4 regions of the Prosthecodimorpha staleyi genome follow, and region 3 is predicted to be linked to each of the others. Evidence: riboswitches for the same ligand, from Rfam matches in the RefSeq annotation. Region 3 holds a riboswitch; each other region holds the start of a gene.
What was found. A riboswitch is a leader RNA that binds a small molecule or an ion and turns the genes downstream of it on or off. The one in region 3 is predicted to bind cobalamin.
Positions count from the first base shown of each region.

Region 1: linked by a shared signal. The riboswitch ahead of KL771_RS20040 (hypothetical protein) and the one ahead of KL771_RS25475 (CbtB domain-containing protein) in region 3 are both predicted to bind cobalamin.
Region 2: linked by a shared signal. The riboswitch ahead of KL771_RS01755 (TonB-dependent receptor plug domain-containing protein) and the one ahead of KL771_RS25475 (CbtB domain-containing protein) in region 3 are both predicted to bind cobalamin.
Region 4: linked by a shared signal. The riboswitch ahead of KL771_RS09465 (energy-coupling factor ABC transporter permease) and the one ahead of KL771_RS25475 (CbtB domain-containing protein) in region 3 are both predicted to bind cobalamin.

Region 1 covers NZ_JAHHZF010000010.1:160,018-167,015, reverse strand. Annotated here, with positions in the region: gene KL771_RS20050 (aspartate aminotransferase family protein) at 1-664, shown strand, start outside; gene rtcR (RNA repair transcriptional activator RtcR) at 1,073-2,689, opposite strand; cobalamin riboswitch at 2,865-3,091, shown strand; gene KL771_RS20040 (hypothetical protein) at 3,214-3,525, shown strand; gene KL771_RS20035 (LacI family DNA-binding transcriptional regulator) at 3,540-4,613, opposite strand; gene KL771_RS20030 (TRAP transporter substrate-binding protein) at 4,729-5,745, shown strand; gene KL771_RS20025 (TRAP transporter large permease) at 5,782-6,998, shown strand, end outside.
Region 2 covers NZ_JAHHZF010000001.1:412,340-419,337, reverse strand. Annotated here, with positions in the region: gene KL771_RS01770 (ABC transporter ATP-binding protein) at 1-105, opposite strand, end outside; gene KL771_RS01765 (FecCD family ABC transporter permease) at 102-1,100, opposite strand; gene KL771_RS01760 (ABC transporter substrate-binding protein) at 1,097-1,984, opposite strand; gene KL771_RS01755 (TonB-dependent receptor plug domain-containing protein) at 2,034-3,944, opposite strand; cobalamin riboswitch at 4,173-4,394, opposite strand; gene KL771_RS01750 (branched-chain amino acid ABC transporter substrate-binding protein) at 4,573-5,691, opposite strand; gene KL771_RS01745 (DUF6867 family protein) at 6,062-6,418, opposite strand; gene KL771_RS01740 (ABC transporter ATP-binding protein) at 6,479-6,998, opposite strand, start outside.
Region 3 covers NZ_JAHHZF010000015.1:130,827-137,824, forward strand. Annotated here, with positions in the region: gene KL771_RS25460 (SPFH domain-containing protein) at 1-1,015, opposite strand, end outside; gene cobD (threonine-phosphate decarboxylase CobD) at 1,097-2,185, opposite strand; gene cobO (cob(I)yrinic acid a,c-diamide adenosyltransferase) at 2,185-2,799, opposite strand; cobalamin riboswitch at 2,933-3,151, shown strand; gene KL771_RS25475 (CbtB domain-containing protein) at 3,185-3,394, shown strand; gene KL771_RS25480 (CbtA family protein) at 3,408-4,199, shown strand; gene KL771_RS25485 (DUF1636 domain-containing protein) at 4,192-4,620, shown strand; gene cobW (cobalamin biosynthesis protein CobW) at 4,617-5,663, shown strand; gene cobN (cobaltochelatase subunit CobN) at 5,701-6,998, shown strand, end outside.
Region 4 covers NZ_JAHHZF010000004.1:228,191-235,188, reverse strand. Annotated here, with positions in the region: gene KL771_RS09485 (amidase) at 1-1,325, shown strand, start outside; gene KL771_RS09480 (hypothetical protein) at 1,366-1,563, shown strand; gene KL771_RS09475 (amidase) at 1,581-2,915, shown strand; gene KL771_RS09470 (hypothetical protein) at 3,355-3,852, shown strand; gene KL771_RS09465 (energy-coupling factor ABC transporter permease) at 3,955-4,632, opposite strand; cobalamin riboswitch at 4,692-4,885, opposite strand; gene KL771_RS09460 (MarR family transcriptional regulator) at 5,282-5,623, shown strand; gene KL771_RS09455 (M20 aminoacylase family protein) at 5,931-6,998, opposite strand, start outside.

The sequences.
Region 1 (6,998 bases), on a different contig from region 3:
GCCGGTCGCCGGCTCGACCGGCGTGCTGATTCCTCCGAAGGGCTATCTGCAGCGCCTGCGCGCGATCTGCGACAAGCACGACATCCTGCTGATCTTCGACGAAGTCATCACCGGTTTCGGCCGCCTCGGCACGCCCTTCGCGACCGATTATTTCGGCGTCTCGCCGGATATCATCGTGACCGCCAAGGGCATCACCAACGGCGTCATCCCGATGGGCGGCGTGTTCGTGAAGTCGAAGATCCACGACGCCTTCATGACCGGGCCGGAACACCTGATCGAGTTCTTCCACGGCTACACCTATTCGGGCAACCCGATCGCCTGCGCGGCCGGCCTCGGCACGCTGGAGACCTACAAGGAGGACGGCCTCCTGACCCGCGGCGCCGAACTCGCGCCCTATTGGGAGGACGCCCTGCAGTCGCTGAAGGGCCTGCCGCATGTCATCGACGTGCGCAATATCGGCCTGATCGGCGCCATCGAGCTGGAATCGATCCCGGGCGAACCGACCAAGCGCGCCTTCTCCTGCTTCCTCGACGCCTTCGAGCGCGGCATCCTGATCCGCACCACCGGCGACATCATCGCCCTGTCGCCGCCGCTGATCATCTCCAAGGCCGAGATCGACCAGCTGATCGGCACCCTCGCCCAGGTCCTCAAGGACTCGATCTGACGATCCGGGTCGGCGAGAGGTCGATTTCGCAAGATCTCCCAATGGCTTCCCCTTCTCCCCCAAGGGGGCGAAGGGGAAGGCGCCGAGGGGGCGGGGGGATGGCGAGAAGTCCAATTCGATGATCTCTCAAGAGCTTCCCCTTCTCCCCCTGAAGGGGGGAGAAGGTGCCCGCAGGGCGGATGAGGGGGACGGGATCGCAACCTACGCTGCTCAGGCGGTAGCGCCTCGATCTGCCTCGGACCGGTGGTGTGGAATCCGCTGCGGAATCCCCCCTCATCCGGCCTTCGGCCACCTTCTCCCCCAAGGGGGCGAAGGGGAAGGAGCCGCGGGGGCGGGGGGGATGGCGGGAGGGGATCTCCGGACGGCATCTTCCCTTCGCGCCCGCCCGGATGGCGGTGCGGCGCGCGCCTACCCGCCACGCTCCGTCACGGTCGCCCAGTCGAGGTCGAACCGGGCGAGGTATTTGCGCAGGCGGTCGGCGTCGTTGGAGGAGGCCTTGTCGAGACGCGAGGCGGCGAAGAGGGTCCGGCCAGCGGCGCTGAGGTTGGGGCTGTCGCGACAGATGCGGATCACCTCCGCCAGCTGGAAGCGGTCGAACGGGTCGATCCTGGCGAGCCGGTCGGCATCGAGCAGGCCGGCAAGCCGGGCTTCGGGGCCGTCGCGGCGCTGGCCGTGCCAGGTTGCCTTCAATCGGTCGATCTCCTCCTCGACCACCGCCTCGTCGATGCGGCCGCCCGGCGCGAGCGTTGCCATGCGGGTGATCGAGGCGCCGAGATCGCGGAAATTCGCCGACCACAGCGCGTCCGGCGACAGCGCGAAGGCCATGTAGCGGGCGCGCGCCTGCCGGTTGAAGGTGACGTTGACGCCTTCGCGCTCGGCGTGGCGCTTCAGTTCGAAGTCGACATTGGGTTCGATGTCCTCGCGCCGGTCCTTCAGGCCGGGCAGGTCGAAGGTCCAGAGATTGAGCCGGGCGAGCAGGTCCTCGCGGAAGCGACCGGCCGCCACGGCGGGGCCGAGATCGCGGTTGGTCCCGGCGATCAGCTGGAAGTCGCTGGCCGTCTCCCGGTCGGCGCCGACGGGCAGGAAGCGCTTGTCCTCGATGGCGCGCAGGCACATGGCCTGTTCGTCGGGACCGAGCTCGCCGATCTCGTCGAGAAACAGGATGCCGCCGTCGGCGCTTCTGAGGAGCCCGGCCCGCTCGGTCACGGCACCCGTGAAGGCGCCCTTGACATGGCCGAACAGGGTCGACATGGCACTGTCACCGCGCAGGGTCGCGCAATTGACCTCGACGAACGGCCCGGCGACCTGCCGCCGCGTCTTCTTCAGATCGTAGATGCGCCGGGCGAGCTGCGACTTGCCGGCCCCGGTCGGCCCGGTCAGCAGGAGCGGCGCACGCGAGCGCAGCGCGACCTGCTCGATGCGGTCGATCATCCGGTTGAAGGCCGGATTGCGGGTGGCGATGCCGGATTTCAGGAAGGATGTCGCCTCGATGGCTTCGGCCTGGAACCGTCGCGCGATCCGGTCGTAGCGGGAGAGGTCGAGATCCGTGATGGTGTAGCCGCCCGGCGCGCCGTCCTTCCAGCGCTTCGGCGGCGTCAGCTGGATGATGCGACCCGGCACATAGTGGGCTTCGGCCAGAAGGAACCAGCAGATCTGCGCCACATGGGTGCCGGTGGTGATGTTGACGAGGTAATCCTCGGCGTCCGGCTCGAAAGGATAGGCACGGCAATAGTCGTGCAGCGCGGCGAAGACCTCCTCGAAATCCCAGGGGTCGGTCAGATTCATCTCGACCTGACGCACCTCGGTCGCCGGCGAGGCGGCCCGCATGTCGGCCGCCAGCGTTTCGGCCAGTTCGGCATGGCGGGCATCCCGCAACAGTTCATAACGGTCGATCGGCAGGCTCGGATGGCAACACATGGCGACGGTCGGCCGCCACTTGTCGAAGCGCCGGTCGGCGCGCCCGGCATCCAGCACGGTACCGACGAAGCCGAGCACGACGCGGCGTTTCGAAGAGGATTCGGACATGCGCGGGCTCCGCCTGGGGTCCGCGAGAGTAGCCGGGAAACGCCGCCCGTCCAGCACTCCGGCGGCCCGGCCCGCCGGCCCGGAGCAGCCGGTGCCGCCTGCAGGTCTGCCCTGCGCGGCCGTCGTCGGCGCCGATTCATCGCCGCCTGCGCATTGACCATGCGGGTCGGCCTCGCCTACGGTCGGGCGTCACGGTCCTTCGCGATCCCGTCGCGAAGGCTAAGAGGGAATCCGGTGCGTCCGTCACGGCGGACAATGCCGGAGCTGCCCCCGCAACTGTCGGCGGTGAGCCGGCGCTCCACCAACGTCACTGCATCGTCCGGGCAATCCGGACGGTGCGGGAAGACGGGGCGCCGGTCATGACCCGCGAGCCAGGAGACCTGCCGTGGCACGAGAAGAACCATGGTCCGGGCGGGGTGCACCGGCGGAGGCTTCGTCGACGACGCGCATCCGCTTCCCGCGGTTCTGCGTCCGCCGCCGCGCCATCCTGCCGCGCTCTCCGCCGCAACCGAGCGGAGGGCTCCATGACGGACATCGATCGCATTTCGGCCACTTGGTTTGCCGCGTCGGGGCGGGCCGTCCGCCGCAGGCGCGCCGCCCGGACCGCCCGGCCATTGCCGACTGCCGTGCCGTCGACGGCGGACACGGCGGCAGTTCTGCTCAGTCTCGCCGCCTCGGCCGAGAGCGAGACGGATTTGCGGCGTCTTGCCGCTGCGATGACGCCGGCTCTGCCTGAAGCGGAACTGACCGCCGCGCTCGACGAGGCGGCGTGGCGGGTCGCCCGGCTGATCGATCTGTGCCTTGCCGGTCCGACGCGGCCGTCCGCGGTCACCTGACGGCGCCGTCGGCATCACGGCAGGTTCTCGCGGAACACCACCTCGGAGCGGGCCGGCTCGACGCCGTCCTGGGCCGGACGGCCGGCGCGGATGTTGGCGAAGATCGAGACGCAGCTCATCAGCGACCCGTGCGGGTTCTGGGTGATCACTGCGTCCATGGTGCCGTCGACCAGCAGTTCGCGCACCTCCGGCGTCAGGCCGTGGCCGATCAGCACCACGTCGCTGTCGCGCCGGGCCTCCTTCAACGCCTTGGCGATGCCCTCCGGGCCGCCCCCGATGCAGTAGATGCCGGCGAGATCCGGATGCCGGGCGAGCAGCATCTTCGTCTGCCGATGGTTCTTGGCCTGGTCGTCGTAGCCCTCGCGCAGGCCGACCACCTCGACGGCCGGATAGGCCTCCTGGAACATGTGCAGGAAGCCCATCTCGCGCTCGCCATGGGCGCGGTAGCTGAGGCTGCCGGCGATCATCGCCACCTTGGCCGGGCGCGGGCCGATGAAGCGGGCCATCAGATAGGCCGCGGTGCGGCCGGCCGCCCGGTTGTCCAGTCCGACATAGGCGGCGCGGCGGGCATGGCCGATGTCGGAGATCAGCGTCACGGTCGGCACGCCGCGGTCGGCCAGGGCGTTGACCGCCTCGCGCACCGCCGGATGGTCGATCGCCATGAAGACGACGCCGTCGACATCGCGGCCGAGCTCCTTCAGGTGCCGGCCGAGCAGGTCCGGGTTGAAGCTCTCGATGAAGTCGACCCGCGCCCGCATGTTGAAGCCGGCGAGCTGGTCGGCCGCCCCCGAGATCAGGCGGCCGAGGCCGGCCAGGAAGCGGTTGGTGCCTGCGGGCAGGACGAAGGCGAGCCGCATCGGCTGCAGCGATGCGGCCGGATCGGGCGGCAGCTCGACCGCATAGCCGATTTCCGCCGCCGCCCGCATCACCCGCTGCACCGTCGGCGCCCGGACCCCGGGCCGTCCGTTCAGGACGCGATCGACGGTCGCCGTCGAGACACCCGACAGGCGTGCCACATCGGCGATGCGCGGCAGGCGGCTTTGGCGCGGCCGACCCGGGCGCGGCGGCGAGGGGGGTAAGTCCGGCATCGAGATCCGATCAAAATCCATCAAAAACGACGTTTGACGCGTTACACGATCAATACATATCGTGGAAGAGGATCAAGAACCATCATAATCAATCATAACCTTGAGGAACGTGCCCATGGCCATCCTGACCCGCCGCACCATTCTGAAGTCGCTGGCTGCCGCGCCGGCCGTCGTCGCTCTCGGCCGCCCGGGTATCGCCCGCGCCGCCGAATTCGATCTGAAATACGGCAACAATCTCCCGGTCACCCATCCGCTCAATGTGCGCGCCCAGGAGGCCGTCGAGCGGATCGCCCGCGAGACCAACGGCCGGGTCCAGATCCAGATCTTCCCGAACAACCAGCTCGGCGGCGACACGGACATGCTCTCGCAGGTCCGCAGCGGCGGCATCACCTTCTTCACGCCGTCCGCGCTGGTGATCGCCACCCTGGTGCCGGCGGCGGCGATCAACGCGGTCGGCTTCGCCTTCGCCGACTACGACCAGGTCTGGGGCGCGATGGACGGCAAGGTCGGCGCCCATGTCCGCGCCCAGATCGCCAAGGTCAACCTCTACGCCTTCGAGAAGATGTGGGACAACGGCTTCCGCCAGATGACCACCTCGGGCAAGCCGATCCAGACCGCCGCCGACATGGCCGGCCTCAAGATCCGCGTGCCGGTCAGCCCGCTGTCGATCTCGATGTTCAAGGGCCTCGGCGCCGCGCCGGCCAGCCTGCAATTCTCCGAGGTCTATTCCGCGCTGCAGACCAAGGTGGTCGACGCCCAGGAGAATCCGCTGCCGATCATCCAAGTGGCCAAGCTCTACGAGGTGCAGAAGGCCTGCGCCCTGTCGAACCACATCTGGGACGGCTTCTGGTTCATCGCCAACGGCCGCGCCTGGAAGGGCCTGCCGGAAGACCTGCAGAAGATCGTCGCCGGCGCGATCAACGATGCCGGCATGAAGCAGCGCGACGACATCCGCAAGCTCAACGCCACCCTGCAGGCCGACCTGGAGGCCAAGGGCCTCGCCTTCAATCGCACCAGCCCGGACAGCTTCCGCGCCAAGCTGCGCGAGGCCGGCTTCTATGCGGAATGGAAGGGCCGCTTCGGCGACGAGGCCTGGGGCCTGCTGGAAGGCGCGGTCGGCAAGCTCGCCTGACGCCGCCGCCCCATGCTCGAACCGAGGACGACGGACATGCACGCCGCCGCGCGCCCAGCCACCGCGGGCCCCTCCGGCGTCGCCCTGACGGGCGCGCCGACCGGCCTTGCCGCGCTCGCGGCGCGGGCCGATCACATCATCGGCACCGCCGTCGAGGGGGTGGCGGCCGCGATCGTTCTCATCGAGATCGCCATCCTGGCGGCGGGCGTGACCGCCCGCTACCTGTTCCACACGCCGCTGGTCTGGTCCGACGAACTGGCCTCGATCCTGTTCCTATGGCTCTCCATGCTCGGCGCCGTGGTGGCGCTGCGGCGCGGCGAGCACATGCGCATGACCGGGCTGGTCTCCCGGGTCTCGCCGGGTGCCCGGGCCTTCCTGGAGGCGCTGGCGCTGGCCGCGTCGATCGCGTTTCTGCTCCTGATCTTCCACCATGCGCTCGACTACGCGCAGGAGGAGGGCTTCATCGTCACCCCGGCGCTGGAGATCAGCAACGCCTGGCGGGCGGCCGCCATCCCGACCGGCATCGGATTGATGCTTGCCGCGGCGCTCGCCCGCTTCGTCCGCCTGCATGCGCGCGGCCCCGCACTCGCCGCGATCCTGGTCGCGGCCGGTCTGATCGTGCTGTTCTGGTGGGCCGGGCCGGTGCTGAAGCCGCTCGGCAAGCTCAACCTGGTGATCTTCTTCGTCGGCGTTGTCGCCGCCAACGTCTTCGCCGGCGTGCCGATCGCCTTCTCCTTCGCGCTCGCCACCTTCGGCTATCTGGCGCTGACCACCTCGACGCCGCTCCTGGTCATGGTCGGCCGGCTCGACGAGGGCATGAGCCATCTGATCCTGCTGGCCGTGCCGCTGTTCGTCTTTCTCGGCCTCCTGATCGAGATGACCGGCATGGCGGCCGCCATGATCCGCTTTCTCGCCGGCCTGCTCGGCCATGTCCGCGGCGGTCTTTCCTATGTGCTGATCGGCGCGATGTATCTCGTCTCCGGCATCTCCGGTTCGAAGATCGCCGACATGGCGGCGATCGCCCCGGTGCTGTTCCCGGAGATGAAGGCGCGCGGCGCCAAGCCTGGCGACCTGGTCGCGCTGCTCTCGGCCACCGGCGCGCAGACCGAGACTATCCCGCCCTCGATCGTGCTGATCACCATAGGCTCGGTCACCGGCGTCTCGATCGCGGCCCTGTTCACCGGCGGCATGCTGCCGGCGGTGGTGCTCGGGCTGGCGCTCTGCGTCGTCGTCTGGCGCCGCTACCGGCACGA
Region 2 (6,998 bases), on a different contig from region 3:
GATCAGGCCGACGAATTCGCCTGCCTTGAGCGTAAGATCGACCCGGTCGAGGACCGGACGGCCGTCGAGCGCGACGGACAGAGCGCGGGCCTCCAGCAGGGTCATCGTGCTCCGCCCCGGCCGGCCGCGATCAGGCGAAGAAAGAAGGGCGTTCCGATCAGTGCCGTGACGACGCCGAGCTTCAGGTCGCGGTCCGGGGCGACGAGACGCGCGGCGATGTCGGCGGCCGTCAGGAGCGCGGCGCCGCCGAGCGCGCTGGCGGCCAGGAGCCGGCTCGGCCGCGCGCCGACCAGCGGGCGGAGAAGATGCGGCACGACCAGCCCGACGAAGCCGATCGCCCCGGCGATCGCCGTGGCCGCCCCGACCGTGGCGGCCGTTCCGGCCAGGATCAGGATCCTGAGCGTGCTCATGTTCACGCCGAGACTGCGTGCCGTCTCCGCGCCGAGCGAAAGGGCATCGAGCCCGCGCCCGGCGAAGACCAGCAGCAGGCCGCCGACGGCCATGAAGGGCAGGGCGAGCCAGACATGCAGCATCGAGCGATCGTTGAGGGAACCGAGCATCCAGTAGACGATTTCGAGGGCCGCGAAGGGGTTTTCCGACAGGCTGAGGGCGAGCGCGGTCAGGGCGCCGGCGAGGCTTGAGACGGCGACCCCGGCGAGGATCAGACCCGACGGTCCGTCGCCGCGCCCGGCCATGGCCAGCACCAGCGTCATGGCGACGAAGCCGCCGGCCAGCGCCAGCAGCGGCAGGGCGAGCGGAAACAAGGCCGAGAGTCCGCCGTAGATCGCCGCCACCGCGCCGAGCGCGGCGCCCGGCCCGATCCCCATCAGGCCGGCATCGGCAAGCGGATTGCGCAGATAGCCCTGCAGGGCGGCTCCCGAGAGGCCGAGCGCGGCACCGATCGAGACCGACAGGATCGCCCGCGGCAGCCGGATCTCGCGCATCACGATCGAGATCACGCCGTCGTCGACGACCAGGGCCGCCAGAGCCCGCAAGGGTGCGAGTCCCGCCGCGCCGATCGTCAGCGAGACCGCCGCCAGGGCGAGTGTCAGCACGCCGAGGAGCGGGAGAAGCCAGCGCTCCGGCACCGATAGGGTCATGGCCGGGCCTCGATGTCCGCCGCGATGCCGGGTCCGGGAGCGCCGCTGCCGTCGGCGGCGGGCGGGCGGGCGGCCGCCATGCGGTCGGCGAGTGCGCGCAATTGTCGGACCGCTTCCAGCGTGAAGGGGCCGCCGCAAATGGTCAGTCGGTCGGGCAGTACAGTGACGCCGGTGGCCGAGCGGATCGCGGCCAGAAGGGCCGGGTGCCGGTAGCTGGCGTGGGCGAGCGCCGGGCCGCCGGGATCGGGAGCCTCTCCGATCACCGCATCGGGAGCGGCGACAACAAGGCGCTCCAACGGCAGCAGTCCGACGCCGACGACACCGATTTCCGCGGCCAGATTGCGCCAGCCGGCGGCGGCCAGGACCGCATCGACCAGGCTGTCGCGCCCGGCGGTGCCGGAGGCCCCGAAATAGACGGCGGCGAGCGGCGACGCGGCCGTCCGGGGGCGCGCCAGGACGGCCAGATCGGCCTCGAAGCGCGCCAGCAGGTCCTCCGCTGCGGCCTCCCGGTCCAGCAACGCACCCATGCGCCGGATGTGCCGGCGGATGTCGTCGAGGGACTGTTCGGGCGGAAACGCCTCGACGCGGATGCCCAGCCGCCGCAGCATGTCGAGGCTCTGGCGGGTCGTGTAGGTGCCGGCGAGCACGAGGTCCGGCCGGAGAAGATAGATCTCCTCCGCCGTCCCGCCATTCGCCGGAATCCTCTGCGCGGCCTCGGCCAGCGCCGCCATGGTCGGGTCATGGGCGAGCCTCGAGACGGAAACCAGCTGACCCGGCGCCGCCAGGAGCAGCGCCAGCTGATCCGTGCACAGATTGACCGAGACGACGCGCCGGGGCGGTTCGGCGGCCTCGAGGCGCACTGCGGCCGTCATGGACAGCACCATGCCCAGTATCGCCGCCGCTGCCGTGCCCCGCCGCATCATTCGGCCCGCCTCAGAACCGCGCCGACAGGCCGGCATAGACCGAGGCGCCGGGCGTGCCGTAGCCCCACACGGTCTGATAGCGCTGGTCGAGCAGGTTGCGGCCGCGCAGGGTCAGGTCGAAGGTGTCGGTCAGCCGGTAGGTCACCGTCGCGTCGAGCAGGAAATAGGCGGGCAGCTTGCGCACCGGCGAACTGAAGTCCGGCAGGATGACCGAATAGTCCGTGTCGCGCATGTCGTCGACCCAGGTTCCACGCACCGAGACCGTCGTCCTTTCGATCGCCGTCACCGTGGCGCCGACGGTCGCCTTGTGGCGCGGCACGCGCAGGAGCGGCGAGCCGTCCGCCTGTTCGGCTTGCGTGAAGGTGTAGCTGCCGTCGAGGGCGAGCCAGTCGAGCGCCTGGACCTTGCCGGCGAGTTCGATGCCGCGCCGCTGGCTCAGGCCCGGCACCTGCAGGTAGCGGTAGGCGCCGACGCCGGTATCGTAGGCGAACTGAATCAGATCCCGCGTGTCCAGCTTGAAGACCGTCGCCGAAAGGGTCAGCCGACCGTCCCAGAAACTCTGGTCGATGCCGGCGTCCAGGCTGCGGCTCTCCTCCGGCTTCAGGGACCGGTTGCCGTAGATCGGTGCGAACAGTTCGTAGGCCGAGGGCGGGCGGAAGCCGGTGCCCCAGCTGGCGCGCACCTTGGTGCCCTCGAACAGACGGTAGGCCGCCGTCGCCCGCGCGGTCGGATGGTCGCCGAAGGTCGAATGATGGTCGTTGCGCAGCGCGCCGGTCAGGGTCAGGCCGGCGATCGGTTCCAGCGAGGCCTGCGCGAAGGCGCCGGCATTGTCGATCGTCCCCGACAGACCCTCGGAAGAGCGTGCCGTCTCGCGCGCGTAGTCGGCTCCGAACGAGAAGGCCAGCATGTCGTTCAGCCGGAAGCTGCCGAGATATTCGAGCTTCGTCCGGTCGCCGTCGTAATGGCCCGGATAGCCGCCCCAAGTGGTGCTCTGGGTGTCGTAGTGCTGGATCGCCAAGGTGTTCTTCCAGCGCCCGTCCATCAGATCGAGATCGGCACCGACGCGAATGCCGGCATCCTCGCCGATGGTCCGGTTGCGCGGCGTGCCCTTGACCTCGTCGGTCGGACCGACACCCCAGACGAAATCGTCGAAGGCGCTGTCGTGGCGGCTGTAGCGCAAGGCGCCAAACACCCGGAATGCCTCGTTCAGACGCGTGGCGGCATTGGCCGAGAAGGTGGTGTTGTCGTATCCGTCCTTCTCGCGATTGCCGGCGCGGGAATCGGCCGACGAGATGCCGTCGGTCTTGGCCCGCTCGATCGAGATGTTGACCTCGCTGGAATCGGTCGCCGCCGAGAGGCCGTAGCGCCCGGACACGGTTCCGAAGGATCCGACCTCGACGGCGGCGCGGTGGCTGACGCCGGGACCGTCGGCCCGGCGCGTGGTGATGTCGATCACGCCGGCGACCGCCGTGCCGCCATAGAGCGCCGATTGCGAACCGCACAGGATCTCGATCCGCTCGACATCGCCGACCAGCATGTGCTCCAGCGCGGCCGCGGTCTGCGTCTTGGTCGGATCGGACACCTCGATGCCATCGATCCGGACCATGATGTAGGCGGCGTTGGCGCCGCGCATCATCACGGAGGTCAGACCGCCGGGACCGCCGATCTGGGCGAAATTCAAGCCGGGCACGCGGTCGAGGTAGTCCTTGACGTAGGTCTCCCGGGCGCGCTCCAGCGTGGCTCGGTCGATCACCGTGACCGCCGAGCCGACCTTGGCGGCATCGGTCGGCGTGCGGTTCGCCGACACCACGATGGTGCCGAGATCGAGCTTTTTATCCTGGGCGGCGTCCTGGGCCGACGCCGGCCCGCCGCATGCGCAGATCGCTGCGGCCGCCAACAGGGCGCGGCGGTGCCTGTTCATAGTTCCGTGCATTCATGCCCCCTTGCGGCCGCACCGAAGCGGCGGGCCGCAGCCGATCGACGGCAGCGCCGAGGCCGCGTCGGTTCCAACACCGGTGTCGCGCGGAATCGGGGGAGAGCGGAGCGATGGGCGGATAAGTCCACCCGCCTGCGGCCCGTCCCGGCACCGGCGACACGTCTCATGTCACCCGCTCGGAACGGCCGCGATCCGGCGCCCCACGCGCCGGGATCAGGAGTGACGGAAGGGGCAGGTCTCCTGGCTTGCGGGTCACGGCCTTGTCTCCCGCCTTCCCGACGGCGCGGAGGCCGTCAGTGGCTTCGGGGAGAGGGCTCGCCGCTCACAGTTGCGGGGGCAGCTGCGGATTTGCCGTGCCCGTCCGGAGACGGTCTCGGCTCACCGACATTCCCTTTTCATCCGTCTTGCGACGGAACCTCTTCACGAAATCGAGAGTGCGCATGGCGGCCGGGAGAGTCAAGCCGCCGGTCGGCCCATGCTCGCAGTCCTGCCGTGCATCGGAAGCGCCGGACTGAGCCGCGGATTGCGGCAGCATTGCCGAGGTGCTCATAAGAAAAGCCGCCCATTGCTGGGCGGCTTTCCGGATGCGATCGAACCTTGCGGTCCGTTCGGATCACTTGTTCTGCGTATAGGTGACCTTGCCGTCGGCACCCTTGTTCCAGGTGTACATCACGTAGTCGACGGTGGTGCGGTCACCCTTCTTGTCGTAGGAGATGTCGCCGAGCACGGTCTTGAAGGTCATGCCCGAATGCATCGCGTCGGCGATCTTCTTCGGGTCGAGCGAGTTGGCCTTCTCGGCCGCCTGCTTCATGATCTGCACGGCCGCATAGGAGTAGAGCGTGTAGGCCTGCGGATCGAAGTTCTTGGCCTTGAACTTGGCAACCACGTCCTTGGCGGCCGGGTTGTTGCGCGGATCCGGGCCGAACGACATCAGGGTGCCGATCACGCCGTCGCCGCCGATCGAGGCGAACTCGTCGTCGGTGATGCCGTCGCCGGACATCATCACGGTCTTCAGGCCCTGGTCGCGCATCTGGCGCACGATCAGGCCGCCTTCGGTGTGCAGGCCACCCCACATCAGGATGTCGGCGCCCGACGCCTTGATCTTGGAGACCAGCGCCGAATAGTCCTTCTCGCCGGTGTTCACGCCTTCGTACAGGACTTCCTTGATGCCGTCCTTGTTCATGAAGCCCTTGGCAGCGTCGGCGAGACCCTGGCCATAGGTGGTCTTGTCATGAACGACGGCGATCTTCTTGCCCTTGAAGTGCTGCTTGGCGTAGTCCGCCCACAGCCGGCCCTGCTGGTCGTCGCGGCCGCAGGTGCGGAACACGTTCCAGAGGCCACGCTCGGTGATCTTCGGGTTGGTGGCCGACGGGGTGACGGTCAGGATGCCGTTCTCCGCATAGACCTCGGACGCCGGCATGGTGACACCGGAGTTGAAGTGGCCGACCACCAGCTTGATGCCGTCGCCGACGAACTTGTTGGCGACCGAGACGCCCTGCTTCGGATCGGAGACGTCGTCGCCGACCGACAGCACGATCTTCTGGCCGAGGATGCCGCCGGCGGCGTTGATGTCTTCGACGGCCTGCTCGGTGCCGTTCTTGAGCTGGGCGCCGAACGCGGCGTTCGGACCCGTGATCGGGCCGGCGACGCCGAGCTTGATGTCGGCATGGGCCATGCCGGCGAAGGCCATCGAGGCCGCCAGGACGGTGCTGGCCAACCAGATCTTCTTCATGGAAATGCTCCTCTCCACAGTTTGCTCCAGGCCCTCGCCGATCCCCGATCGGCCGTGGGCCTCCTCCCATTCGGCGGTCCGAGGCCGGACCGCGTTGATCGCAGTCGCCGCCCTCGGATCCCCCGGGTTCCGAACCAGTCCGCGAAGGCCGGAGGCGCTTTGGCCGTCTGGCCGAAACGCCATGGTCCTGCCTTCGGATTTCGGCGGGGCTCTGTCCGGTTCCAGGCAGAAGCAGGCGCTTCTCTCCCAGCCCGTTATCCCCAGCCGACGGTCCCACCCGCTGGGGCGCGATCCTTGCCCGAAATCAACGAGTTGTCACCCGAAAAACGGCTTTCCCGGACGAATCTCGTGCGACGGTGAAGATCGCCCCTCAGACGCGGCTGCGCCAGCTGAGCGGGCCCAGCGGCGCGTAGAGCCAGTTGTATTTCGTCACCATCTGGCGCGTCCGCATCTGGCGGTATCCGATCGCCGCGAACACCTGCGCGACCGCCATGTCGACCAGATAGAATTGCGCCGAAAGAAGCGTGCCGCCGAACAGCGCGAAGTGCAGGTAGCGGACGACCGCGCCGAGCACCAGCATGTAGAGGAAGACGGTCCAGTAGGGCCGCCAGGTCGAGGCGCAGGCCTTGCCCGTCATCCAGGCGGCCCAGCCGCCCATCACCACCGTCACGGCGAGGAACAGCCGGATGCTTTCCTCTTCGTAGAGAACGCCCTGGAGCTTTTCCATGGGACCCTTACCGGTTGCGGATCGACATGCGATCCCCTGATCGTTCGACGCGGCTGGCGGTCAGTGGCGGCCGCCTTCCAGATAGGCAGCGCGGACTTCCGGCCGCTCCAGCAGTTCCTTGCCGGAACCGCTCATGGTGATGACGCCGTTGACCATCACATAGCCGCGATGGGCAAGCTTCAGCGCGTGGAAGGCGTTCTGCTCGACCAGGAACACGCTCAGTCCCTCGGTGCGGTTCAGATCGCGGATCGCGTCGAAGATCAGCTTCACCACCAGCGGCGCCAGGCCGAGCGAGGGCTCGTCGAGCAGCAGCAGCTTCGGACGCGACATCAGCGCGCGGGCGATGGCCAGCATCTGCTGTTCGCCGCCCGACAGTGTGCCGCCGCGCTGGTTGATGCGCTCCTTGAGGCGCGGGAACAGGTCGAAGACCCGCTTCAGATCCTCGTCCATATGGGCGAAGTCGTTGATCGCCGCGCCCATCTGGAGGTTTTCCATGACCGACATGCGCGGGAAGATGCGCCGGCCCTCGGGGGACTGGGCGATGCGCATGCGGGCGATCTCATGCGTCGGCATCCGAGAG
Region 3 (6,998 bases):
AGACCGCGCGGTCGGCGGCGCTCTGGGGCACCGGCTCGTTCGACGAGCGTTCGTTCTGGCGGATGTTGCCCTGCTGGTCGACCGACAGATCGACCGCGCGCTTGAGGTAGCCGCCCTTGAACTCCCAGGTCTGCACGCGGGTATCGACCAGGGTGACCTCATAGGCGCGCTTGTTCATGTAGAAGGCGCCGGGCAGCAGCGGCTCCTTCCAGATGCCGACGCAGCCGCGCGGCACCAGCGGCACCGACAGGCTCTCCGAACTCGGCACCTGCACCACCGCCGGCGTCGCCTGCCCCCCGACCACCGGCGCGGCCGTGACGCGCTCCTCGCGGCAGACGACGCCGGGGGTCGCGACGTTGGACTTGACCACGCCGACATGGCCGGCCGGGATCAGCGTGGCGGGCGTGTCCTTGTCGACCTTCACGTCGAACAGATAGCGGTTCAGCCGGTAGGAGCCGGGTTTCAGCACCGTCTCCTGGGGGCCGCGATAGCCGCCCTTGCGCAGGAAGCTCTCCGCATCGAGCATCTCGGCGAGCCGGTCGTCCGGGATGGTCGGCGCCATGAACATGCCGGCCGGCATCGGCGCGCCGTCGACCGCGGTGACCTGGCCGTAATAGCCCTCGGGCACGTCGACCAGCGGCAGTTCCTCGATCTGGTAGAGCACGCGCACGAAGGGGATGACGTGGAAGCCGGGGCCGAGCACGGTCGCCTGCGGCCCCTTCTGGCCCGGCAGCGCGACGACATGGCCGGGCGGCAGCTCCTGGAAGGCATAGACCCGCTTGAGATGCCCGACCTGATCGGCCGCGACGTAAACGAAGGATGTGTTGGCCAGCATCAGGAGGCCGAGCGCGATGAAGCCGAGCCCGATCACGCCGCGCCCGAGGCCGGCCATCAGCGCCAGCACCGGGTTCTGCGGCCCCGCCGCGGCACGCCCGGTGTCGGATGCCGAGCCGTGGCGGAAAAAGAGATAGAGCCCGATCGCAATGGCGACGGAGCCCGAGAAAATCCACATCATGGCCGGGTCTCTCCCGAAGACCGCATCCCCCGGGATCAGACTATGCTGACGTTACGACGCTCACGCAACGCATGCAGACATTCATTCTGAAGCATGCTTCCCGGCGCCCGGTCGGACCGCGAGCGCAGCCGCGAGCCGCGTCCAGGCCGCTTCTGATCCGGGCAGGCCGAAGCGCAGCCAGGTCGGCTCGGCGAAGGCGCGGGTCAGGATGCCGGCCTGCGCGAGCCGGTGATGCAGGTTCGCCGCGTCGTCATGGCGGGCGAGCCGGAACAGCGGCGTGCCGCCGACGATCGTGCAGCCGGCTCCGACGAGCAGGCGATCGAGCCGTGCCGCATCGGCCTCCAGCCGCGCGGTGGCGACTTCGAGCCAGGCCCGATCGGCGAGTGCCCGCGCCCCGATCTCGAGCGCCGGCCCCGGCACCGCCCAGGGGCCGAGGGCGGCGCCGAGGCGTGTGACCAGCGCGGCATCGCCGAGCGCGAAGCCGAGGCGCAGGCCGGCCAGCCCATAGGCCTTGCCGAAGGAGCGCAGCACCAAGGTCCCCGCCGGCCGGAGCGGCAGGAGGCCGGCCGGAAACGATCCGGGTTCGGGCCGGATCACGTCCATGAAGGCTTCGTCGACCACCAGTGTGCCGCCGGCCGCCACGACGGCGCGCGCGATCTCCGCGAGCGCCGCCGGCGCGATCAGCCGGCCGTCCGGATTGTTCGGATTGACGATCACGGCCACATCGGCGCCGACCAGCGCGGGAGCCTCGGCGACCCGCTCGACCCGGCGCCCGGCCCGCCGCCAGACCGCCTCGTGCTCCTGGTAGGTGAAGCCGAGGACGCGGACATCGGGTCCCGGCAGCAGGTCCGGCAGACGCTGGATCAGGGCCTGCGTGCCGGGCGCCGCCACGATGGCGGTTTCCGGTCCGGCCCCATAGGCGACCCGGGCCGCGGCGATCAGCCGGTCGGCCGCGTCCCGGCCGGGCAGGCGCGTCCAGGCCTCGACGGCGATCGCGCCGACCGGATAGGGCACCGGATTGATGCCGGTGGAGAGGTCGATCCACGGTTCCGGTGCCTGAGGATGGAGGCGGCGGGCAGTCGCCAGATCGCCGCCGTGAAGCACGACCGCGCCTGACGCGCCCGGTGCGTCGGACGCGACCGCCCCGCCGGCCTCCCCGATACTGTCCATCAGAATTCGATCCCCTGCTGGGCCTTCACGCCGGCGGCGAAGTGATGCTTGACCAGGGTCATCTCGGTGACCGTGTCGGCCGCCTCGATCAGCTCCGGCTTGGCGTTGCGCCCCGTGACCACGACCGTCAGATCCGGCCGGCGGGCCTTCAGGGTCTCGATCACCTCGGCGAGCGGGAGGTAGTCGTAGCGGAGCGCGATGTTCAGTTCGTCGAGGACCAGGAGGCGGATCGCCGGATCGGCCATCAACTCGCGCGCCTTGTCGAAGGCGCGGGTGGCGGCGGCCACGTCGCGGGCGCGGTCCTGGGTCTCCCATGTGAAGCCCTCGCCCATCGAATGCCAGCGCACCTGTTCGCCGAAGCGGTCGAGCGCATGCCGCTCGCCGGTGTCCCAGGCGCCCTTGATGAACTGCACCACGCCGACCGTCCAGCCATGGCCGAGCGCGCGCATGACGAGGCCGAAGGCGGCCGTCGACTTGCCCTTGCCGGGGCCGGTATGGACGATCAGCAGGCCCTTTTCGGCGATGGTCTTGGACGCCACCTCGGCATCCTGGACCGCCTTGCGCTTGGCCATCTTGGCGCGGTGGCGGGCTTCGTCCTCGGTCTCATCGGTCATGGCGGTCTCCTCGCCTGCCTGAAGACCACGACGCCGCCGCCCCGGCAAGCCGGCAGGCGACGCGACCCGTCGCAACGCCGGCATCGCGGGATCGGGGCTTCGGGGACGATTGACAGGAACGGGATGCGGCGCTCATAAACGACGATGCGTTGGTCCCTCATTCGGACGAGGGTGAAAAGGGAATGCGGTGATCCCGGAAGGGCCTCGGCTCGACGGGCGAACCCGCAGCTGCCCCCGCAACTGTAAGCGGTGAGCTGTGCCGCCGAACGCCACTGGTCCCTCGGGGTCGGGAAGGCGGCGGCCTCGGCGACGACCCGCAAGCCAGGAGACCTGCCGGCGCATCCGATCCATCCAGGTCCGCCGGAGGGGCGGAGAGGAGAAGACCATGACCGTCAGCATCGCCGCCGCCACGACCGCCAGCACCGAAACCGGCCTCGCCGAATCGGGTCTCGATCGCGTTGCCGCCCTCAAGGCCGCCGCGGTCGCCGCGCTGATGGGCCTCGCGCTGGTCTTCACGACCGGCTTCGCGCATCCGGAGCTGCTGCACAACGCGGCGCACGATTCGCGCCACGCCATGAATTTCCCCTGCCACTGACGGCCTGATCGTCATGCTCGGACGGGTGCTGTGGGTCGGCCTGTTGGCCGGCCTCGCGGCAGGACTTGCGACGGCGGTCCTGCAGCACGTCACAACCACGCCCCTGATTCTGGTGGCGGAGACCTACGAGACCGCCACCCCGCACCAGCACGGCGCCGTGCCGGGCCATGGTTCGGTCGGCGATGTCCTGGCCGGTCGTGCCCTGCCGGAGGGTTCGGTGCGGGTCGCCCACAATCACGGCACGCCGGCCGCCACCGCGACCGATGCGAGCGCCGCCCCGGCCGAGGCCGGCGAGGGCTGGAAGCCCGAGGACGGCTGGCAGCGCACGGCGGTGACCGCGCTGGCCACCATCCTGACCTCGATCGGCTGGGCCCTGGTGCTGATCGCCGGCATGCTGATCGCCGGCGACCGGATCACGGTGCGCAGCGCGGTCGGCTGGGGCGCGGCGGCCTTCGCGGCGACCGGACTTGCGACCGGGCTGGGGCTCGCCCCGGAACTGCCGGGCTCGGCGGCCGGCGATCTGGTCGCCCGCCAGGTCTGGTGGATCGGCGCTGCAGCGGCGAGCGCGGCCGGCCTTTACGGCCTGCTCCGCCTGCACTCGATCGGGGCGCGGATCGGCAGCCTGATCCTGATCGCGATCCCGCATCTGGTCGGCGCGCCGCATCCGGCCAAGTACGAGAGCACGGTCCCGGCCGAGCTGGCGGCCCACTTCGCTGCCTCCTCGCTGGCACTGACGGCCGCGATGTGGATGCTGATTGCCTGCGCGGTCGGCATGATCTGGGAGCGGTCGGCGCACCGTGCCTGACCAGGGCGAGAAGGGGCGCGACATGGTCGACACGACGGTCACCATCCTGGTCTGCGCCAATTGTCGCCGGGCCGACGAGCCCGGCGAACCGCGCGACGAGCGCTCCGGCGCCCGCCTGGCCCGTGCGCTCGCGGCCGCCGCCGAGGGCGCGCCGGGTGTGACGGTACTGCCGGTCGAATGCCTGAGCGTGTGCAAGCGCCCGGTCACGATCGGGTTCTCAGCGCCCGGCAAGTGGACCTACGTCTATGGCGATTTCGCCGAGACCACCGACGCGGCGGCCGGACGCATCCTCGCCGCCGCCGAACAGTATCGCGCCGCGCCGGACGGGCTGATCCCCTGGAAGGAACGCCCCGACGCGCTGAAAAAGGGCGTCGTCGCCCGCATCCCGCCCATCCCCGCCCCCGCCGAGGCCGCAGAATGAACCCTCCCACGCCTTCTCTCGCCAAGGTTCCGGTGACCATCGTCACCGGGTTCCTGGGTGCCGGCAAGACCACGCTGATCCGGCACGTTCTGGAGACCGTGCGCGGCCGCCGGCTGGCGCTGATCGTCAACGAATTCGGCGATGTCGGCGTCGACGGCGAGATCCTGAAGGCCTGCGGGGTCGAATCTTGCCCGGAGGAGAATATTGTCGAATTGGCCAATGGCTGCCTGTGCTGCACCGTGGCCGACGACTTCGTGCCGGCCATCGAGGCGCTGCTCGCCCATCCGAACCGGCCGGACCACATCATCGTCGAGACCTCGGGCCTGGCCCTGCCGAAGCCGCTGGTCAAGGCCTTCGACTGGCCGCCGGTGCGTGCGCGGCTGACCGTCGACGGCGTCATCGCGGTGGTCGATGCCGCGGCGGTGTCGGACGGCCGTTTCGCCGACGATCCCGAGGCCGTGCAGGCCCAGCGGGCGGCCGACGAGGCCGTCGACCACGACAATCCGCTCGAGGAGGTCTACGAGGACCAGCTCCTGTGCGCCGACCTGATCATCCTCAACAAGGCCGATCTGATCGCCACCGACGAGGTCGGCCGCATCGGCGCGGAGATCGGCGCCGCCATCCCGCGCGCGGTCAAGATCGTGGCGACCCGCGACGGCAAGATCGACGCCGCCGTGCTGCTCGGCCTCGGCGCCGCCGCGGAGGACGATCTCGCCGCACGGCCGTCGCATCACGACGGCGAGGCCGATCACGACCACGACGATTTCGACAGCTTCGTCGTCGAACTGGCCGAGACCGTCGACCCGTCCGCGCTGGTTTCGCGGCTCGCCGACATCGCCGCCGCCCATGACGTGCTGCGCATGAAGGGGTTCGTGGCGGTCGCCGGCAAGCCGATGCGGCTCCTGGTGCAGGGCGTCGGCACGCGCTTTCGGCGCGATTTCGACCGCGCCTGGGCGACCGGCGAGGCGCGCCGCAGCCGGCTGGTGGTGATCGGCCGCAAGGGGATCGACCGCGCGGCGATCGAGGCGGCGCTCGCCGCCTGACGCCCGCATCGCCGACAGGCGGGGAGAGGGAGGACCGGTGCATCTCGTCGCGGAGGACGTGCGTTCGCTCGATGAAACCGAGGCGGCCGTGGATCTCGGCCAGTCCCCGGGCGAGATCGTCGTGCTGTCCTTCTCCGATTCCGATCTCGGCGCGGTCGCGGCGGCCGCCGCAGCCGTCCCGGAACTGCCCAGCCTGCGCCTGGCCGCGCTCGGCCGCCTGAAACACCCCTATTCGGTCGACCTCTATCTGGAGAAGACCTGCGCGGGCGCCCGCGTGATTGTGGTCCGCTGCCTGGGCGGGGCCGACTACTGGCGCTACGGCGTCGACGAACTGGCCGTGCTCGCCCGTGCCCGCGGCATCGCGCTCGCCGTCGTGCCCGGCGACCATCTGCCGGATCTGCGCCTCGAGCGGGCCTCGACGCTGCCGCCCGACGATCTCGGCCGCATCTGGACCTGGTTCCAGGAGGGCGGCCCGGACAACATGGCCTCGCTGCTCGGCTTCCTCGCCGACAAGGCCGGACGGCCGCGCCCCTGGGCCCCGCCGGTGCCGGTGCCGGCGGCCGGCCCCTTCGCGGCGGCCTGCCGGGACGCTCCCGCCCCGGACGCCCCGCGCGCGCTGGTCGTGTTCTATCGCTCGCAGCTGCTGGCCGGCGACACCGCCCCGCTCCTGGCCCTGGCCGACGCGCTCCAGGCGAGCGGCTTCGCGGTCGCCACGCTTGCCGTGACCAGCCTGAAGGACCCGCGCGCCATCGAGGCCGTCGCGGCCGAGATCGCCGCCCGCCCCCCCGCCGTGATCGTCAACACCACCGCCTTCTCGGCGCGGCTGGATGCCGGCGCTTCGGCGCGGCTCGACGCGGATTCTGCGTCTGCGGCAGCGCCCGAGGCCGCCGACGGCACGGTGCTCGACCGGGCCGGCGTGCCGGTGCTGCAGGCCATCCTGCCGACCACCCCGCGCGCCGCCTGGGCGGAAAACCGCCGCGGGCTGGGCGCCGCCGATCTGGCCATGAATGTCGTCCTGCCGGAACTGGACGGGCGCATCCTGGCGCGCGCCGTCTCGTTCAAGGCGTCGGAAGCGCCTGTGCCGGGGCTCGATTTCGCCATCGTGCGCCATCGGCCCGAGCCCGACGGCATCGCCTTCACGGCCGATCTCGCCGCCGCCTGGGCGCGCCTCGGGGCGAAGCCGCCGGCCGCGCGCCGAGTGGCGATCGTGCTGTCCGACTATCCGGGCAAGGGCGGCCGCACCGGCTATGCGGTCGGCCTCGACACGGCGGCGAGCCTGGCCGCCATCGTGGCCGGCCTGTCGGGTGCCGGCTATCGCGCCGCGGGTTTCCCGCC
Region 4 (6,998 bases), on a different contig from region 3:
TGGTCGAGGCCTATCTGGCCCGGATCGACGCCATCGACGACGTGGTGCACAGCTACATCACCGTGCTCGCGGACCGAGCGCGCGCCGCCGCCAGGATCGCCGAGGCCGAGATCCTGGCCGGCCGCTGGAAGGGGCCGCTGCACGGCATCCCCTTCGCGGTCAAGGACAACTACCACGTGAAGGGCGTCAAGACGACCGGCGGCTCGCGGCTGATGCTGGACTATGTCGCCGACGAGACCTCGACGGCGATCGAGAAGCTGGAGGCCGCGGGTGCCATCCTGCTCGGCAAGCTGAACACCTGGGAATACGGGACCGGCACCGGCGAGATCTATCCCGACCTGCCGTTCCCGCTCGCCCGCAACCCGTGGAACCCGGCCCGTCACACCGGCGGTTCGTCGACCGGGGCCGGTGTCGCGGTGGCGGCCGGCACGGCCATGTTCGCGCTCGGCTCCGATACCGGCGGCTCGGTCCGGTTGCCGGCGGCGGCGACCGGCGTCTACGGCATGAAGGCGACCTACGGGCTGATGAGCCGCGCCGGCTGCCTGCCGAACTGCTGGTCGCTCGACGTGGTCGGCCCGCTGACCTGGACGGCGGAGGACAATGCGACGGTCGCGCAGGTTATGGCCGGCTACGATCCGCGCGATCCGCAATCCGCCGACGTGCCGTCCTACGACCTGATGGCCGGCTTCGACATGGGTCTGAAGGGTCTGACCATCGGCGTGGTGCGCGACCTCGGTGCCGATGCGCCGTCGATGGACCCGGACATCGTGACGAAACTCGCCGAAACCGAGGCCATGCTGACCGATCTCGGCGCCACCGTCGTCGAGATCGCCCTGCCGGCGCCGCTGTCCAAGTACCGGGCCGTGACCGGCACCATCAACTGGGCCGAGAGCCTGTCGATCCACGAGCAGGACTTCATGGAGCGCAGCCACCTGATGGGCAAGGCGCTCAAGGACAAGATGACGTCCGGCTTCACGGTCCGGGCCGTCGACTATGTCGCCGCCACCCGCTACCGGCGCCAGCTCGCGGTCACCACCGACGCGGTGATCCGGACGGTCGACGCGGTGCTGGCGCCCTGCACCTTCATCACGGCGCCGAGCTTCGAGGACCAGGAGCGGCTGGTGAAATTCACCTTCGGCTCGGCCACCTCGATCTTCAACGTCACCGGCCATCCGGCCATCTCGATCCCGACCGGCTTCGACCGCGACGGCATGCCGACCTCGGCGCAGATCGTCGGCCGCTACTTCGACGAGGCGACCACCTACCGGGTCGCCCGCGCCCTCGAGAAGGCCGCCGGCACGCGCGGCCTGCGCCCCGCTCTCTGACGCCCGTCCCGCAACCGTCCGCCCTTTCGAGGAGACCGCCATGTCCGACCATCCTGCCTGGACCCAGGACGAGATCAACGCCTTCGCGGCCCGCTACGGACTCTTCAATCTGACGCCCGAGCATCTCGCGCGCATGCGCGAACTGGCCGATCGCGTCTCGGCCGCCGGCCGCGCCATCCCGCGCATGCCGTCCAAGGGCGACGAGCCGGCCAGCACCTTCCGCGTTCCCCTGGCCTGAAAGACGAGGATCCGACCATGAATGCTCCGGTGAAATCTCCGACGCAGCCCTGGCAGATGTCGGCGGCGGAAGCCTCGGCCCTGATCCAGGCGCGTGCCCTCAGCGCCGAGGAGCTGACCCGCTCCTGCCTCGACCGCATCGCCGCCCGCAATGCCGACGTGAAGGCCTGGGTCTGGCTCGATCCCGAACGCGCGATCCGCAAGGCCAAGGAACTCGACAAGGTGCAGATCCATGCCGGCGCGAAGAGTCGCCTGCACGGCATCCCCTTCGGCGTCAAGGACATGATCGACACGGCCGAGATGCCGACGACCAACAACTCACCGATCTATCCCGACAACCAGCCGTCCCACGACGCGCAGGTCGTCCGCATCATGAAGGCGGCCGGGGCCTTCGTGATGGGCAAGTGCGACACGGTCGAATTCGCCGCCGGCGGCCGCAAGGCGCTGACCCGCAACCCGTACGACTTCGCCCGCACGCCGGGCGGCTCGTCCTCCGGCTCGGGTGCGGCGGTAGGCGACGGCCAGGTGCCGATCGCCTTCGGCACCCAGACGGGCGGCTCGCATATCCGGCCGGCCAGCTTCAATGGCGCCTACGGCATCAAGCCGACCCACAACACCTTTTCCTGGTCGGGGGCACGCCATCTCTCGCCGACGCTCGACACGCTCGGCTGGTACGGCCGATCCGTCGAGGATCTGGTCCTGGTCGCCGAGGCTGCCCGGATGGTCGGCATCGACGCCATGCCGGACGTTTCCGTCAAGGGGCTGAAGGTCGGCTTTTCCAGGACCCACAATTGGCCGAAGGCCGAGGAGGGCACGGTCGGCGCCATGGAGCGGGCGGTCCGCCTGCTGACCGAGGCCGGGGCGATCGTCACCGACCTCGATCTGCCGGAACCCTTCGCCGATCTGAATACCGCCCAGCATATCGTCATGAACGGCGAAGGACGGGTGCAGTTCCTGGCCGACTATGTCCAGAACTACGAACTGCTGCACGAGGACTTCCGCAAGAAGGTCGAGAATTTCGAGGCCATCACCCCGGAGAAGCTGCTCTGGGCCTTGGATCTCGCGGCCGCCTGCCGCCCGGTCTTCGACAAGCTGTTCGGGCCGGAACTGGACGTGATCCTGACGCCTTCGGCCTGCGGTGAGGCGCCGTTCAAGCCGTCCGAGACGACCGGCGACCCCGCCTTCAACTCGATGTGGACGCTGCTTCACGTCCCGACCGTCAACATTCCCGGCCATCTCGGTCCGAACGGCCTGCCGGTCGGCGTGACGCTCGCCGGACCCCGCTTCGGCGATGCGCGGCTTCTGGCAATCGCCAAGGCGGTCGCACCGGTGCTCGATCCGAAGGCCGCCTGAGCGCATCCCGGCCGGGCCGTCGCCCGGCCGGACCATCGTCTGGTCGGGCCATCGTCCGGTCGGGGCTGCCGGCACGCGCGTGGTGCGCCGGGTCGCGGAATCGCTGCGGAGGTTCCGTATCGTTTCGGCCGTGCTCGATCGGAAGATAACATTCTTGTGATTCGGTCGTGATCGTTCTGTCCGAAGAAGACGGAATTCAGTCCGTGGTCATGATCCTGCGATCTTGATGGCAACGGTAAGCTGTGATCCGATCACGCATTTTCAATGCTCAAGTATTCTATTAAAATCATCGCGAACGGCCGGTCAGGCCTGCTCATAACTGCCGAATAACCGATGATGTAAGGAAAATAACAGCTCCGAACGACCATCCTCCTGTCGTTGCGGAAGGCGCCGGCCTGTTCGGCTCCCGGGCGGGCGACGCGAAAAGGAGGGGAACGCGATGCATTCGAAGATCGGTCTTGCGACAATGGCGCTGGGCGCGGCGGTGGCACTTGCGGCGATGGCCGCGGCGCCGTCGGAGGCGCTCGCCAAGAAGGGCGGCAACAGCGGCAGTGGCGGTGGCGGCGGCAGCAGCGGCGACGTGCGCTACACCTGCCGCGCGACCGGCGCGCCCGACATCAGCATGCAGGCGCGCTGGGAGGTGAAGAAGGGCCGCAAGCGCTTCCGCGTCGAGTTCGAGGCCGCCACGGGCGGCGCCTATACGGTCGGCCAGATCATGACCGTCGCGGTCGGACCGGTCGAGACCGCGCTCGACGTGGGGTCCGCGGCGCTTGAGGTGATCGGCGCCGATCTGGTCTTCGAACTGGGCTTCGACAGCAAGGCGCAATCGGGCGGCGACAATCTCGCGTTCCCGCCGAATTTCCCGACCATCACGGCCGCGACCGACGTGACCGTGAAGACCGGCGGCGCCGCGGTCCTCGGCTGCACGCTGCGCTGAAGCCCGTCCGGTCCGGATCGAGGCGATTCGGACATGCACCGGACATTCGAATCCTCGGGACGGGCGGGATCCGTCCGTCCCGGTCGATCCTCAAGCTGAGGATCAGGCCGGCTGATGCAGGCGGAGATTGAACAGGGGGCCGGTCGAGTAGCGGTGCAGGGCCTTGGCCACGGCCAGAATGCCGAGGTCGGCGAGCGGTTCGATGATGATCACGCTCATATAGGCCACCCCGAAGGTGGAAACCTCCGCGACGGTCTCCGCCGTGAAGCCGTGGCCGTAGAAGGCCCAGAAGGCGACCCAGCACACGATGCCGCCTTGAAACAGCGTCGAGAGCGCCAGCGCCTGGGAGTATTTCAGGTCGACATAGGGCGTCGCCGGGGCAATGATCCGTCGCGCCATGAGGCTGATGGCATAGAGCGGAACCAGCAGCGTCGTGACGTTCATGCCGTATTGCGGCAGGTCGGCCGGGGCGAAGAACAGGCCCTGGATCAGGAGCCCGGCCGCCAGGCCGATCGCTGCGGCACCGGCGCCGAACAGCAGAAGAAGGGTCGAGCCGAGGATCAGATGGACTTCGGAGACGCCGACCGGGTGGTGCGGCAGAACCTCGAAGAACGAAAAGACGAGGCCGGTCGTCACGAGCGAGCGCAAGGCCAGCGGCAGAAGGCCGGTCGAGCGGGCGTCGTCGGCGGCCATCCTCGCGGCGAGACCGAAGGACGCCACGGCCGTGGCATAGCTGAGAACGAGCTTGGCGCCGTCGACGACGCCGGGTTCGATATGCATGGGTCTTCCCCTGGGCCGTGCCCGCCGCACGGTCGATATGGATGGAACGGTGCGAGGGCAGGGTGGCACCGACCGAGGCAGGTTTCCCGGCTCGCGGCACTCGTCCCGCCACCCCTTCCCAGCCTTCGGCCAGTGGGATTCGTGGCAGACCGTCGCTTACGGTCGCGGGGGCGGCTGCGGCTTCGGATCGCTCCTCACCGCATTCCCTCTCGGGCGGACAAAATCCACCCTCACCTTGGTTCTCAGATTATTCACGCCTCGACCGGGCGCGGCAAGACATCGATCGGGGTGATGTAGCTATCGTAAAGATGTCCGGTTTTCGTAGCTCGTAATCTGTCCGCTTCGTTCTTGATTTACCCCGGGGAATTTGGCCGTCGTGGAAGCGTGTCGCGCGGCCTCGGCGATGGTGATGCGTACGTCCGCCACATCTCGTCCCCTCCAATCGATACAATCTGGAATATATAAATTAACGAAAGACAGTCTCTGGTCAGATTACAAGCTTGCCACATTAGTGAACGTACCACTTGTGGATTTAATGGATGATGTGATATTATATAACCTAGTAAATTCAAAAGAGTATTCCATGGTAAATCTCGAATTCCACACTGTAATCAAATTCCTAGGGGTTCTTCGCTCCTGGGACCCTGACATGCCGTTCCAGCAGGTCCAGACCCTTCTCCTGGTCTCGATGTACCCTGGTATCACCTTGTCAGAGCTTGCCGACCGCCTGGAAATTGCACAGTCCTCGGCCAGCCGGAACGTTGCGGCTCTTGGTAAAGTGCATCGTCTTCAGAAAGAAGGCCTCGACTTTGTCGAGGCTATTGAAGATCCGAGTGAGAGGAGGCGCAAGATTTGTTTCCTGACTGAGCGTGGTCACCGTGAAGTTCTCGGCCTAATGCGGATGCTCTACCCAGATTTCAACTTCGATGCTGGGCCGACTGCGAAAGAGCGGATCGACAACGTCATGTCTTCGCTCAGGAAGCGTCGGTAGCGTTGGTGCCGGCGCTCGGGCTCGAACCGAGACGCTGTTACGCGAGAGGTTTTGAGACCCTCGTGTCTACCAGTTCCACCACGGAGGCTATACGACGGGTATTTCTGTTGGACTAGTAGGTTAATGGTAATGTCCCGCTGGGTGGTGTAGCTGGACGGTAGCGAAGCGGCCCGCCTGAGCGCCGTCACCAGTGCCGTATCGGGCGGGGAGCATTTGTGATCGGTCTGGGCGCGTGCGGTCAGCAGGGTGGGGTAACCGCAGCAGCCGGCGCGCTTCCGACACTTGGTAGGGGGCAGTCCAGCCCCGATCAGGCCGGTGCGAGCTTGCGCTCGGCAATGGCCACCCAGACGGCGGCGCCGAGCGGCAGGGCGGCGTCGTTGAAGTCGTAGCGCGGGGAATGCAGGCCGGCCGTGTGGTTCGGCGTACCCTGGCCGACCCACAGATAGGCGCCCGGCCGCTCGTTGAGCATGAAGGCGAAGTCCTCGGCCCCCATGCTCGGCTCGACCGTCTCCTCGATGGCGAGGCCCGGCATGTCGCGCAGCACGCCCTGGACGAAGCGCGCCTCGTCGGCGTCGTTGATGGTCGCCGGATAGCGGCGCTGGTAGTCGATCGTCACCGTGCAGCCCATCGCGGCGGCGACGCCCTCGGCGATCGCGCGCAGCCGGGTTTCGATCAGGTCGCCGACGGCCGGGTCGAACCAGCGCACGGTGCCGGTCATCCGGCAGGAATCCGGGATCACGTTCCAGGCGTCGCCGCCGTGGACGGTGGTCACGGAGACAACCGAGGAGGCCATCGGCGAGACGTTGCGCGACGCGATGGTCTGCAGCGCGCTGCCGATCTGGAACAGGCAGGCGATCGGGTCGACGCCCTGGTGGGGCATGCCGCCATGGGCGCCGCGACCGGTCACGGTGATGTCGAAGATGCCGAAGGCCGCCATCATCGCGCCGGTGGTCAGGCCGGCGCGGCCGAGCGGCAGGCCCGGCCAGTTGTGCATGCCGAACACCGAATCGACCGGGAATTCGCGGAACAGGCCGTCGGCGATCATGCGCGCCGCGCCGCCCTCGTTCTCCTCGGCCGGCTGGAAGATGAAATGCACCGTGCCGTCGATCGTTTCGCTGCGGGCGAGGCGGCGGGCGGCGGCGAGCAGCATGGCCATGTGGCCGTCATGCCCGCAGGCATGCATGCGCCCCGGCCGCGTCGACGCGTAGGCGACGCCGGTCGCCTCCTCGATGGCCAGCGCATCCATGTCGGACCGCAGGCCGATGACGCGCGAAGAGGTGCCGCGCCGCAGCGTGCCGACCACGCCGGTGCCGCCAAGGCCGGTGCGGACTTCGAGGCCGAATTCCTTCAGCCGGGCCGCCACGAAGGCCGAGGT